DNA from 2 places in the Frankia sp. CgKIO3 genome. Region 1 is predicted to be linked to the other one. Evidence: riboswitches for the same ligand, from Rfam matches in the RefSeq annotation. Region 1 holds a riboswitch; the other holds the start of a gene.
What was found. A riboswitch is a leader RNA that binds a small molecule or an ion and turns the genes downstream of it on or off. The one in region 1 is predicted to bind cyclic di-AMP.
Positions count from the first base shown of each region.

Region 2: it holds a riboswitch for cyclic di-AMP, as region 1 does, so the genes downstream of both, AC08OJ_RS01380 (transglycosylase family protein) here and AC08OJ_RS03115 (transglycosylase family protein) in region 1, are expected to answer to the same signal.

Region 1 covers NZ_CDWTMO010000013.1:17,699-24,740, reverse strand. The annotation lists gene fbaA (class II fructose-bisphosphate aldolase) at 1-630, shown strand, start outside; cyclic di-AMP (ydaO/yuaA leader) riboswitch at 1,548-1,783, shown strand; gene AC08OJ_RS03120 (transglycosylase family protein) at 1,790-2,467, shown strand; cyclic di-AMP (ydaO/yuaA leader) riboswitch at 2,945-3,141, shown strand; gene AC08OJ_RS03115 (transglycosylase family protein) at 3,144-3,863, shown strand; gene AC08OJ_RS03110 (DUF3151 domain-containing protein) at 3,950-4,384, shown strand; gene AC08OJ_RS03105 (adenylosuccinate synthase) at 4,476-5,759, shown strand; gene AC08OJ_RS03100 (hypothetical protein) at 5,956-6,723, shown strand.
Region 2 covers NZ_CDWTMO010000004.1:47,138-54,179, forward strand. The annotation lists gene AC08OJ_RS01370 (PP2C family protein-serine/threonine phosphatase) at 1-1,074, opposite strand, end outside; gene rlmB (23S rRNA (guanosine(2251)-2'-O)-methyltransferase RlmB) at 1,739-2,830, shown strand; gene AC08OJ_RS01380 (transglycosylase family protein) at 3,039-3,419, opposite strand; cyclic di-AMP (ydaO/yuaA leader) riboswitch at 3,422-3,565, opposite strand; gene AC08OJ_RS01385 (peptide deformylase) at 4,168-4,593, opposite strand; gene AC08OJ_RS01390 (helix-turn-helix domain-containing protein) at 5,154-5,741, opposite strand; gene AC08OJ_RS01395 (alkaline phosphatase PhoX) at 6,507-7,042, opposite strand, start outside.

The DNA.
Region 1 (7,042 bases):
CTTGAGGAGAACCTCAAGATCGCCGAGGAACTACTCGCGGATGCCGCCGCCGCGAAGATCGTTCTCGAGGTCGAGATCGGGGTCGTCGGCGGCGAGGAGGACGGCGTCGTCGGCGCGATCGACGAGAAGCTCTACACGACGCCGGAGGACATGTGGCGGACGGCCGAGGTGCTCGGCACCGGCGCGAAGGGGCGCTACCTGCTCGCCGCCACCTTCGGCAACGTGCACGGTGTGTACAAGCCCGGAAACGTCAAGCTACGCCCGACGATTCTGCACGAAGGACAGGAGTACGTCGCCAGGAAGCTCGGGCTGCCAGCCAGCGCGAAGCCGTTCAACCTCGTCTTTCACGGCGGTAGCGGGTCGGCTCTCACCGAAATCCGCGAGACGCTCGACTACGGGGTGGTCAAGATGAACGTGGACACGGACACCCAGTACGCATTCACCCGCCCCATCGTGGACCACGTGTTCAAAAACTATGACGGCGTTCTCAAGGTGGACGGTGAGGTCGGCGTGAAGAAGGCATACGACCCGCGTACCTACGGAAAGCTCGCGGAGAGCAGCATGGCGGCCCGCGTCGCCCAGGCGTGTGAGGACCTCCGTTCCGCCGGCACCAGCCTCGGACGGGCATAGTCCGGGCCAGGAGCGCACGCCGGCTGGCGGGATCGGTTCGTCGGATACCGTCCGGCCGGACCGCCGGCCGGCGGACAGGAGGCGGGCAGGAGGACAGATAGCCGCCGGCCGCGAAAACGGGCAACCGGGCAACCGCCGCCGCTCGTCCGAGGGCATTCTCCGGACCCCTCGACCCGACACTCTCCATCGTTTCCGGCGGACGGAACGACCGGCACGCGGCGGACATCCGACCCGCCCCGGTCCGATGCACGACCTGCCGATTTCCCGTACTATGCCGGCCCCACGGTTCCCCGGTCGCTCCGACGGCTGGGGGACCACTGTTTACCGGGCGAGGGACCCCGCTCCTCGCGTAACGCCGCCTCCGCTGGCGACCAGCAGGTTGCGGCCACATTAGCGGACACGCACCGGGCCTTCGGTAACCGTTCACCTACCGCCCCGCCCCACGGAACCCCTTCGTCCAGCGTGGCGGCCCGACAGGCAATTTTCACAATCGGTGTTCGATCGAATCCGCCGTGTGCAAAAATCACAACGCTGCAAGTTACCGCCCGATTTCCGTTGTTTTTCTCACAAAAACAGGCTTCAACGGACGAAGCGTAGTATCAGGCCGATCACTCGCGTCGATCTCGTAGCAGGGCCGTCACACCTTTGTTGACATATCACACATCTGGCCTGATACGGGACTCTCCGCTCATCGTCGCCCATCGGCAAACAGGGTGATCGGCCAAGCACAAATGCCTCCGCACGTCGTACCGCCAGTTTGATGAGCGGGCGCGCACGCGCGATACCAGGCCGTCGATTCCTGCTCAAGCAGGCGCGCCGAGTGTGCTCTTTTTCACGCACCCTATTCAATGCTTGGCGACTCGCCGGGCGGCGTGGTTATGGTTTTCGCCGTGCCCGGCAACAACGCCGGGCATTCGTCGGGCGGCACGCCGAATCCTGCCCCCGGCCGACGATTTCTCGAACCGGGCGGCAGGAACGGGGGACCCATCTCCGAGTATCGAAAGGATTCGATGCTCTCGGGGTGAAGCCATGTGCGACGACCACACGGAAAGGTGTTTCCGGTGCGGCTTCCGTCTCCAGGGAATCCCTGGCACGGCCGGGCAGTTCCCAGTCCGAATCCGACAGCTTACCTCGCAGGCGTGGGGAAGGACCACAAGACATGTCCGACGCACGTATCAGTGGCCGACAATGCCGCGCCGGTACCCGCAGCCGGGCCCGGGCCCTCGTGGTCGCACCCGTACTCGCGGCAGCGGTGGGCGGCACCTTCGCGCTCAGCCAGCCGGCCGGTGCGGCCACCACCTGGACGGGCCTGCGGCAGTGCGAGTCCGGCGGTGACTACACGATCAACACCGGCAACGCGTACTACGGCGCCTACCAGTTCTCCGCCAGCACCTGGCACGGCCTCGGCTACAGCGGTCTGCCGCACCAGGCTCCCCCGGCTGTCCAGGACGAGGCCGCACTCAAGCTCGCCCGGCGGTCCGGCTTCGGCCAGTGGCCGACCTGTGGCCGCGGGATGGGCGCCGACCAGCTCGCGGGCGGCTCGTCGAGCTCCTCGGGCCAGGCGTCGCGCACGGCGAAACGCAGTGAGCTGACGGTCAGCCCCATCTCCGTGAGCACCCCCGTATTCACCCGTAACCTGACGACCGCACTGGCCAGGCAGGTACGTGACGACGTGCGGGCCTGGCAGGCCCGCGTCAACCATCTGGGGTATCCGATCACGATCGACGGCCGTTACGGACCACGCTCCGCCGCAGTCGCCCGCGCCCTGCAGGCCGCCAAGGGACTCGCCGTCGACGGCATCGTCGGCCCGGCGACCTGGCGGGCCACCTTCAGCTGATCCTCTCTATCAGCTCTATCAGCTGATCCATTCACTCCGTCAGCTCCGTCAGCTGATCTCTTCACTCCGCTCCCGCGACGGGGGACGACCGCCGCGGCAACCGGACATCCCACCCCGGCGACACCGGTCAGGGGATCTCACCTCGACGACGGGCCGGCCCGACCGGCCTCCGGACGATCTCCGGTTGACGGCCCGTACGGGCTGGCCCGTGCAACCCACCACCAACATCACCCGGACCACACCCTGACCGGCCTCCGGCAGAGCCGATCTTCGGCAAGGCCGGCGAGGAACAGCAGGACCAGCGAGCCACCTGCGGAACCTGTACAGAAGTGGCACGATTCGCGCGATCCTCACTGGTTACTCCGGACCACCCCGGTTTGCGCTCCATGAGCGGTTCTCGCTAGAGTGCCGCTCACTCGCCTCGTCGGCGAGGCCGCCCGGACGGACGCCGAGTCCTGCCCCCGTGCGAGCGGCCGGAACGAACATCAACCGCAGCGGGCAGGAGTGGGGGACCCACATTTCGGGCGCCGCAAGCAGCGTCCTTGGGGTAAAGCCGGTGCATCCCGGTCCATGGTGGAGAGCGGTTCCTACTCGCCACCCGGGGTCGGATCCTCCGGCCGGGCCATCCCAGCCCGCACCCGACAGCTCACCCCGCAGGCGACGGGATTGGACGAACATGCCCTCTGGGCGTCGTGGCGGCAGACATCGAGCACCGCAGGCCCCATCGCCCGCCGGTCGCATCCTGCGCACCACCGGCGCGGTCACGGCCATCGTCGGCAGCGGCCTCGCGGTCACCGCGGCTCCGGCGGGCGCGGCCACCGCCGATGACTTCGCCAAGCTCCGCCAGTGCGAGTCCGGCGGCAACTACGCGATCAGCACCGGCAACGGCTTCTCCGGTGCCTACCAGTTCGACGACCGGACCTGGCACGGGCTCGGGTACTCCGGCCGGCCGTACCAGGCGTCGCCCGCCACGCAGGACGAGGCGGCCGCGAAGCTCTACAACCAGCGGGGCTGGCAGCCATGGCCGTCCTGCTCGGTCAAGATGGGCCTGACCAACAACGGCCCGGCCAGTGTCCCGGGCGGCTCTGGCGACGTCATCCAGCAGGCCATCACCCCGGTGGAACCCCCCATGACGCTGGACCGGGCTCGCCGGGAGATGGGGGACGGCTCGTTCAGGGGCACGGTCCTCGACGCGTCCCTCAGCGACGACGTCCGCCCGGAGGCCTTCGTCTGGCAGGACAGAATGCGCCAGAAGGGCTTCGTACTCACCGTCGACGGCAAGTTCGGACCGCAGTCGCAGGGCATCGCCGCGCTGTACTCGTACCTCACCCGGGTGAACGACGGTCAACCCGGGGTCGTCGGCCAGAATCTGTGGAACGTCAGCGTCAGGGCCTGACCGACCCGGTCACCGTGCGCGCAGGGCGGGCGCGTCCGGGGTGACCTCCATGACGTGTGCGGCCAGTCGTCGGGCAGGATGCACTCATGACGACGCCGTCCGCCTCGGGAAAGCCCAACCTGCTCTCCGGTCCGCCGCCGACGCTCCTGCCCTCCGACGCGGCCGCGACCGAGGCGCTGGCCGCCGGTGATCCGCCGGATGCCGTCGCCGCCCGGCTGCCCGCGTTCAGCGCGCCCTGGGCCGCGCTCGCCGAGCTCGCGCTCACCGGCGGACGACCCATCGAGGCCTATGCCTACGCCCGCACGGGCTATCACCGCGGCCTCGACGCCCTGCGCCGCTCGGGCTGGAAGGGCAACGGGCCGATCCCCTGGTCACACGAACCCAACCGCGGGTTCCTGCGTTCACTCGCCGCTCTCGTCCGGGCGGCCGCGGCCATCGGGGAGGCCGAGGAGGCCACCCGCTGCCGGACGTTCCTGACCGGCAGCAATCCCGTCACCGCCAGTGAGATCGGCTTCACCTGACAGTGAGTTCATCAGGCCGCGTCGGTGGTGGAGGCCAGCGAGGACGCCGCAGCCGGCCCCACGGCCCCGCCATCCCTAGTAACCTCGCCCGGTGCCTGCTCTTGTCCTCATCGGTGCCCAGTGGGGCGACGAGGGAAAAGGAAAGGCGACCGACCTCTTGGGCGGCGCCGTCGATTACGTCGTCCGATACCAGGGTGGCAACAACGCCGGCCACACCGTGGTCATCGGGGCGGAGAGCTACGCGCTCCACCTGATTCCCAGTGGCATGCTGCGAGCCGACTGCGTTCCCGTGATCGGCAACGGGGTCGTCATCGACCCGGGCGTGCTGCTGGCCGAGATGGACGGGCTCACCGCCCGCGGCATCGACGTCTCCCGGCTCCTGATCAGCGCGAACGCCCACCTGATCATGCCCCATCACCGGGCGCTGGACCGGGTCATCGAGCGCTACCTGGGCAAGGCGCGGATCGGTACCACCGGTCGCGGCATCGGTCCCACCTACGGCGACAAGGTTGCCCGTACGGGCATCAGAGTGCAGGATCTCCTCGACCCGGGCATCTTCCACAAGAAGCTCGAACTGGTGCTACGGGAGAAGAACCAGGTCCTGGCCAAGGTCTACAACCGGCGCCGGATCGAGCTAGACGAGGTGGTCGAGGAGTACGCCGACTACGCGAAACGCCTCCAACCCCACATCGCCGACACCGGCCTGATTCTCGACCGGGCGCTGCGCGCGGGCAAGGTCGTGCTGCTCGAAGGCTCCCAGGGCACTCTCCTCGACGTCGATCACGGCACCTACCCGTTCGTCACGTCATCGAACCCGACCGCCGGCTACGCGGCCACCGGCGCCGGCATCGGCCCGACGAGGATCAGTCGGGTGATCGGCATCATCAAGGCCTACACGACCCGGGTCGGCGCCGGCCCCTTCCCCACCGAACTGGACGACAAGGTCGGAGAGGAGCTGCGCCGCATTGGCGGGGAGTTCGGCGTGACGACCGGCCGGGCACGGCGCACCGGCTGGTTTGACGCCGTAATCGCCCGCTACGCGGTGCGGGTCAACGGTCTGACCGACCTTTTCCTCACCAAGCTGGACGTCCTGTCGGGCTTCGACCGGGTGCCCATCTGCGTCGGCTACGACATCGGCGGCGAACGGGTCGACGAGATGCCCATGACCCAGACCGAGTTCCACCACGCCAAGCCGATCTACACTGACCTGCCCGGCTGGCACGAGGACATCTCCGGCGTCCGGTCGTTCGCCGACCTGCCCGGCACCGCGAAGGACTACATCAGGGCGTTGGAGGAGTTCTCCGGCGCCCCGGTGTCGGCGGTCGGCGTCGGTCCCGGGCGGGACCAGACGCTCGTCATCAATGACCTGGTCTGAACAAACTGGTCCGAAAAGACCTGGTCTGATCCCGCCCGGCGCGGGCCAAGATCCGGTCGGTTCCGGTTGCAGCCGGAAGCATTACCATCGACGCTTGGGCGGTCACGCAAAGCAATGACGTCCGGGGGTGGTGGCGGTGGCCGTTGTCAGGTCCCGGCCGTCGGATGACGACCCTTCCATCCCCGGGCGGACACCGCTGTCGCTGCCGGAACCGGCCGAAGCCCCGCAACCGGCCCGTTGGCCACCGGCCGTGAGACGCGGTTACCTGCACCCGACCGACTCCGACGCCTGGCCGGTCGGGTTCTCCCCCACCGGCGAGGCTCTGCCACAGACACTGACCGACGTGCTGCTGCGGGGCAGCCACGCCATCCGGAGCTCGAAGCGGGCCGAGGCGCAGCGGCTCGAACGCGCCGCGGCCGTCGCCAGTCACGTCGACGCCCAGATCCGTGACTTCCTGGACTTCTGCGCGGCCGAACACCTGGTACCACCGGTCACGGTGCGGGCGGCCCGCACCGCGCCGCACCGCGCGCCGGCGCGGTACCGCGCCGGCCGGCCGCTGCCCGCGCTGGACCTGAGCGAGGGCGGGGCGACACGGGCGGCCACGGACCCGGCAGCCCGGGCAGATCGGGCGGACCCGGGCGAGGCGGCCGTCGACCCCGGTCGCCGCCGGCGTTGGCCAAGACGGCGGGAACGGCTGCAGGCGTGGCCGCTGCTGTACTGGCGCTGCGAGAACTTCCCGGCCGCAGGGCGGTCGCTGCACCTGTTCGTCGAACCGGGTGGACGCGCCTTCGAGGGCCGCGACGATCCCGCCCCGCTGACCGTGCTCGGCCGGGAGGTCCGGGTCTGGCCGGTCGACGCCGCCGCCATCGTCGCGGGCATGGCCGAGGTGGACGCACGCCGCTGCGCGCTGCACCTGGTGCACGGCATGGCCCACCTGCTCTGGCGGTCGGGCGTCGGGCTGTAGCCGCTCAGCGCGGATCGTCCCGGGTGACCGGCCGGGAGTCACCGGCACCGACCGGGCACGACGCGCACGATGATCAGCATACCCGCTACTGTGGAACTGTGACCCGACCGAACTGCGACGACGCGATGCCCCAGGCGGGGTTCGCCGGTTCGCGACGGCACCCGCGCCCGGTCCGGATCTCCGTCCCGGCGCCGCGCGCCGGGGACAACCGGTGACGGCCTCCACCGACCCCCACGTCCCCCGCGCACGGCCGTGGCGGCGACGCGGCCCGGTCCGCCGGCATTACCGGGAATCCGCCGCCGCGCACCGGGCCGCTGCT
Region 2 (7,042 bases), on a different contig from region 1:
GTGTCCCCCGGAGTCGATGGCGAAGTCGACGAGGTGGCGGGCGACGTCGATGGCCTCGCAGTGGGGTGGGAGCTGATTGACCAGCGCGGCCATCACGTCGGGCCGGGACGCGTAGTTCCACAGCCCGTCGCTGCAGACCAGTACCGTGGCCGGCGCCTCGATTGGGAACATCTCGGTGTGCGGCGCGACGTCCTCGACGTCGCCGCCCAGCCAGCAGGTGAGGGTGTGCGCCCGCCGGTGTGTCTCGGCCTCGTTGGCTGGGATGAGCCCCGCGCGCGCGGCCTCAGCCGCCCAGGTGTCGTCGGCGGTCAGCCGCTCGCACCAGCGCGGACCGAGCAGGTAGACCCGGCTGTCGCCGACCCAGCCGACCGTGACCATGCCCGGGCCGTCCGGGGTCGGCGGGGTGACGATGGCCGCGGCGAACGTGCACGACGGCGCCATCCGCCCCTCGGCCGCGCTGAGTTGGGCGATGGTCGCCTGGGCCGCGTCGACGGCGGCGTGCAGCGCGGCCTCGGCGTCCTCCGGGGAGAACCCGCCGACGACCGTGCGGGGCGATGTTCGTGGCTTCTTGTAGTCGGCATACGATGGTTCGAGGATGTCGAGCATCTCCTCGGCCCGGCTGACGCCGCGCGACGGGCGGGTGTCGTGGTGGACGGGGCGCCCCGGGCCGTGGGCACGCACCGCATCCGCGAGGACGGCCATGGCGGTGGTCGCCGCGGCGGCCGAGGCCTGCCCGGAGCCCGGAGTGGTCGACACGCCGTCACACACCACCGCGATCAGCGTGCCGTACACGACGGCCAGGCCCATGGCGTCCTCGTTGGTGGTGTGCCGGACGCCGCGGTCGCACACGCCGGCGAGCTGGCCGAGGTCGACCTCGCTGTGGTCGGCGTCGCCGTGGCCGGGGTCCGGGCCCTCCAGCCCGTGACCACAGACCTCGCAGTACCGGTCGTCGGCATACACCGGCGCCGCACACACCGGGCAGCGACCCAGGTCGTCGTTGAGTTCGAACGGCCCCCCGGTGATCTGGTAGGCGACTGTGGGGGCGTCGTCACGCGGGTTGAGGTCCACCGTCATGCCGCCGGGAGAAATCGGCCGCGGCCGGAAACAGCCGGGGGAACGCATGCGGGCGGTGTGCGCAGAGCCATGTGCTGGGTGCCTCCTGCCCCTGACGGTCGGGTCCTTGACGGTCGGGTCGCTAACGGCCGGATCGTCGATGCTCGCCGTGGCCGTCTCGGGACACCGACGGCGCGCGCCCGATGATCGACCGAGGTGGTCACACTCGTCGAGCTGGTCATCACGCATCCATGGAGACGTATTCTCCCAGCTTCTCCCGCGGCACGTCGAGGGTGTAGATCGCCGTGCCGGCGACCTGATCCGACGCGCCCGCCATCGCCGGCGGGCGACCCTAAAAGAGCGTAAAGGCCGGGGGTGGATGGTGGCAGGGCCCCCGCACTCCGGGGAACCCCGGGCCCGCCGGTCGGCGTGGTGATGCGCACCTGACCCTCCTGACGCCGGTGAGGGGCGGCCGGACCACGTCAGGTCGGGCCGTGGGCCTGCCGGCCCTCAGGATAGGGCGCCGGGTCCCCGGAAACGGCCATGTCGAGGTATGCCCATGGCAGAGGTCCTCCGCCGAGCTCCTGCCGAGCTCTCGCTGAGCGTGCCCCGACACGCCGGTGTCGTCCGCCGTATACCGTGGTCACATGGTCATTCCCCGGGCGTGTACTGGTCGGTGGTCCTGATGGCCGGCGCCGCTCGCCGGGGCGATGGGATCGCCCGCGGCGGTCAGGGCGGTCGGGCCGCCAAGTCCGGTTCCCACCGCAAGGGGGCCTCCACGGGCAGCGGCGGTCACGGCCGCAAGGCGCTGGAGGGCCGTGGGGCCACGCCGCCCGCGCAGCTGCGCCCCGGCCATCCCGCCCAGCGTCGTGCGGCGGCGGCTGCTGCGGCCCGTTCCGCATCGGCCGGAGCCGAGCGGGGTCGAGCGGCCGCCGGCCGGCGCGGGGATGGTGGCCGCGCCGTCGCCGCTGCGGCCACCACCGGGCCGAGCGCCGCGGGGGGTTCCGCGGGGACCGGGCGCCCACGGCGGACCGAGGGCGACGAGCTGGTGGTCGGGCGCAACGCGGTGGTCGAGGCGCTGCGGGCCGGGGTGCCGTCGTCGGCCCTTTTCATCGCCGGCGGGCTGGACTTCGACGAGCGGCTCGCCGACGCCCGCCGACTCGCCGGGCGGGCCGGGATCGCCGTGGCCGACGTCGGCCGCACGGATCTCGACCGGATGTGTGGCACCGCTCCGCATCAGGGTCTCGCCCTCGTGGTACCGCCGTTCTGGTATGCCCATCCGGATGATCTCCTCGCCCGCGCGCGCTCGTCCCCCCCCGGTCTGCTGCTGGCGCTGGACGGGGTCACCGATCCCCGCAACCTCGGGGCTGTGGTGCGCTCGGCCGCCGCCTTCGGTGCCCATGGCGTCGTCGTTCCGGAGCGTAGGGCCGCCGGCATGACCGCCGCGGCCTGGAAGACCTCGGCGGGGGCCGCCGCCCGGCTGCCGGTGGCGCGCGCCACCAACCTGGCCCGCACGCTCGTCTCCTACGCGGCGGGCGGCCAGTTCGTCGTCGGTCTGGCTGTGGGCGGCGAGGTGAGCATCGACGAGCTCACGATGGCGACCGACCCACTCGTCCTGGTGATCGGCTCCGAGGGACGCGGGTTGTCCAGGCTGGTCGAGCAGCGCTGCGACGTGAGGGTCCGGATCCCCATGGCGGGTGCGGTGGAGTCCCTCAACGCGGGGGTGGCCGCTGGGATCACGCTGGCCGAGATCGCCCGCCGCCGTCGGATCGGCTGAGCCGGCCGATCGGTGGGTCCGCCGGGTCTCCGCCGCCGGGCGGGGCTGCGGAAGTTGACCTGGCCGGCGTCGCCGTGACCGGGAAACCGTGACCGGGAAACGTAGCGCGCAGCCCCGTGTCCCGGAGGGGACACGGGGCTGCTGGCCGCGCGCCGATCAGTACCGGCCGGGCGCGGACAGTGAAAGCTGGCGCGGGAAGTCGGGCAGCTCAGATCTTGTGACCCCAGCACGGCTTCGATGCGTACCAGGGGCTCGTCCCCTGCTGGGCGTACAGGATGCGGGCGCGGTGCCACTGCTCGGCGACGCTGGCGTGCTGCGGCAGACCCTTGCCGCCGACCCCGCGCCAAGTGCTGGGCAGGAACTGGAACAGCCCGCCGGCGCCGATGGAGTTGACCACGCGCGGGTTTCCCCCGGACTCACACGGAATCACCTTGGAGAGCAAGCGGTCGGCATTCGTCGACGCGCTGACCGGCTGGGACAGCGCGAGGCCACCGCCGATCGAGGCCGCGAGAGTGGTGGCGGCGATCAAGGCCCGGGAACCGAGCCTGATGCGGTTGAGGCCACGAGCGAGCGAACGAGCGTTGGACATTGAGTTGCCCTTCCCCACGCCTGCGAGGTGAGCTGTCGGGTTCGGGCTGGGAATGCCCGGCCGCGCATCGCGGCTTCACCCCGAGAACGCCTTTTCGTGGCGCCCGGAATTGGTTCCCCCGCTCCTGCCGAAGGTTTGATTCTCGTCGAGCGGGGGCAGGATGCGGCGTGCCGCCCGACGCATGCCATCAGGTGACGGCACGGCAATGAACATAGCTGAGAGCGACCCAGGAAAAACAAGAGTATGTGAGGATGCACACAGTGCATCCTGTTTACTTATCCCGATCTTTTTAATGGTGTTTCGCGCCCGCGTGCGCGCCCGATTCTAGAGGTTGTCCAGCGGGCTGGAAATCCCTAGTCCGTAGCTGGGTCGTCACGTTGACGGTAAACAATACGCGGTGCGTGGAGAAACTGTTCCGCCGCGTAGTGATCAAGCCTCCGCTACCCGCTGCCGGCAATCTCTAACCAGGATCTGGAAAAATCTGTGCCGGCGTTCCGGCGGGCCCGCACCTATCGCCCGCTTTCCGGACTATACGGCACGAGGGAATCATGTCATATGTCGGATCTACCAGTCGGTGCCGGACACCCGGTCCCGGCGCTGCGTCGCCGCCAGCCGCCAGCCGCCAGCCGTCATGCCGCCCGCGAGGCGGGTGCGTTCGGGTCGGTCAGCGGTTGTAGGACCAGGCCGAGCCGGTACCCCGGTACTGCTCCACCGGGATCGGTGTGGTTCCGGCCCGCATCCGATCCGTTTAGAGCTGACCGTGCAGGTGGTCGATCTCGTGGGCGACAAGCCGCGCCAGCCCCTGCCGATAGACGGTGATGTGCCGGTTGCCGTCGATATCGGTGTGTTCGACGTGCAGCTCCAGCGGCCGGGGGACGAGGCCACGGACGTCAAAGAAGCTCAGGCAGCCCTCGTACTGCTCGTCGGTCTCCCGGGAGGTTTCGATGACGCTGGGGTTGAGCAGCGTGAGCGTGTCGCCGCCCGGGGTACGCACGATCGCTGCGGCGCGGTTGATGCCGACCTGCGGCGCGGCGATGCCCATGCCCTTGCCGAAGGTGTGCAGGGCGGATACCCGTTCGAGGGCGGAGGACAGCTCGGCCGACGACCCGACGCGCGTCCTCGGCCTCGTCGGGCAGGGCGAACGGGCGGGCCGACTGCCGCAGGATCGCCTCACCCTCCTGCACGATGCCAACGGCCGCCATCTGATCGCTGGGACGTGTTCCGGTCTCCGCGGCCGGATCACGTTCCGGCACGGTGGCCCGGAAGTTCCATTCCAGTCGGTAGCGGGCGTGCAGCGGCGGCTCGGTGGTCGACCAGGTGAAGATCCGCCGGTCGCCGGAGTCGGTGCGGGCGATTGCGGTCCGGAACGGGAAGGCATCGGCGGTCATCGACGTTTCCATGCCCCAGACCACGGGATCCAGCTCGGCCGGAAAGTCCAGCTGCACCGAGAGGAAACTCGTCGGTACCCGCACGGCACGCTGGAACCACGGCCCCCACTTCTCCCTGCTCACCTGGTAGCTGTAGTTGATCCATGCCGATTCGCCGGGATAGAGCGGAAATCGCCCTCGACTGTTCTCGAAGAGCAGCCAGACCTCCTTGAGCGCGTCCCAGTCGGTCTTGACCTGCCAGGCCATCTGCTCGCCGCCGCAGTGTGCGCTGAGCTGGAGGTCCTCCCAGCGCAGTGGATCGGATCGGTACAACCGCGCGGAGCGTTCCGGATCTCCCGGGAACCGGTCAACCGATATCCGCATCAGATACCGGGTGACCGGTTCGCTGCCGGCGTTGAGAAGACGTCTTCGCTGGTGGGCGACGTACATGCTGTCGTCGTAGTCGTAGCGGAGTTCGGCCCGGTCCTCCTCGACGACCAGGCCCCCCGGTCCGGGGGGGACCCGGCCCGGGCTCTCGGCGACGACGGGCCCGGGGGGCCGGGGCCGGGTCGACGGAGGGGGTCGCGACGTGGGCCACCGGCGTCGGGCCGGGTCCGGCCGGAACCGTCGGCGGCCCGGGCGGCTCGCGCACGTCCCGTGCCGCCTCCCACGGCCGTGCGGCCAGGTGGAAATAACTACCCGGGATACGCAGCGCGTCGGCGATGCGTTCGATCAGGGAGAGCCGGGCGATGCGGTCCTCGCCCTGCATGATTCGGCTGACCCTGCTCTGGCTGAGCCCTTCCACCGGCGAGGCGATGCGATTCTGACTGGCACCGTCATATTTCTTCATCAGCCGGAACACCGCGCGGAAGTCTCGCGTCGCACACGCCGTCCGGAAGTCCTCCCGGGCCAGCAGCTTGGGCGATACCCGGTAAGGTCCAGATTCGTACGACATCGAAACGGCCTTCCATGTCGGTACGGTCGGTGAAGGCCGGAGTGAAATCGGGCGATCAGTCCTCCGTCAGTCGACACATCAGGATAACGACGCCATGCCAAACGGGCACAGATGTTCGGCTGAATGCTCGACTATCGGATATCCGACAGCACGGGCTCGGCGGTTTCCCGGGTCTTCCCGGGTCTTCGCGGTGTATGGCGGATGTCGTTTCTGACTCCTTGCGGACAGCGACGGCTGCTGGTGGCGTGCTGTCGCCGCTGGCCGGGGTGGTGTCACGGACGCCACCTAGGAGCCGGGCCGTAGATAGGTGAAGTCTTCCCCTCCAGCGCCCGGTTGCCTGTGGCGCAGACGACGACATCCGCGCGGCCCATACGAGAAAGGCATGCCTGACTGACGTTTCCGGATCCCGGTCGCCCGCGTCAGTCTTGGCGGCAGGCCGGTCCCGCCCTGCGTCGAGCCGCGACCTCCGCCGGGCGGGGCCAGCGTGACGGCGAGCCGCAGCCGGGCGTGACGCCCGAGACCTCCGGGAGGGGTCCGTGGACAGGTGGCCCTGCCCTGCCCAAGCAGGGCCACCCTCGGCCTTTGCCCGAGTCCGGGGAGCCCGCCGAACCGACGGGCCCGGCCGCGCTTGAGTCGACCGTCGCAACCACACCCCGGGGATTCGACCGCTGGGCGGTCACGGTGGCGGCCGGTTCCGACCCGAGGGGGAGGCCTTCCGCGCAGTCGGGCGCATGCCCGCGCCGCTCCTCCGTTACAGGATTTCGATCACAGCGAGGTGCGGAACGGACCAGTCACCTCGTAGGTGATGCCGCCGCTGCTGGAGCCCGAGGTGCCGCGCTGGGAGGAGAAGTACAGCCGGTTACCAGCCGGGTTGAACGCCGGTCCGGTGATCTCCGAGGAGCTCTGGCCAGTGATGCGCAGGAAGGGGGCAACGATGTCGCCGGGGGTGATGATGCAGATCTCCATGTTGCCGCCGTCCTCGGCGACGTAGAGGTCACCGACGGCGGCGACGGTGATGTTGTCGACACCGGTCAGCGGGGCGCCGGAGACGTTGTCGTCGTAGACGATCGCCAGGGTGCTGGCCGCCGCGTCGTAGGCCCACACCCGGTTGTCGCCCTTGGTGGTGAAGTAGCACTTGCCGGCCGAGTACCAGGCGCCCTCGCCGCCGTTGAACAGCTTGGCGCCCGAGACCTGGTCGCGGGTGGGTGTGGGGCTGCCGTCGGGGTCGGGCACGTTTGCCCAAGACAGCACGCCGGAGATCTCCTTGAGTACCTGCAGGGTGCCGGAGGACAGGTTGCCCC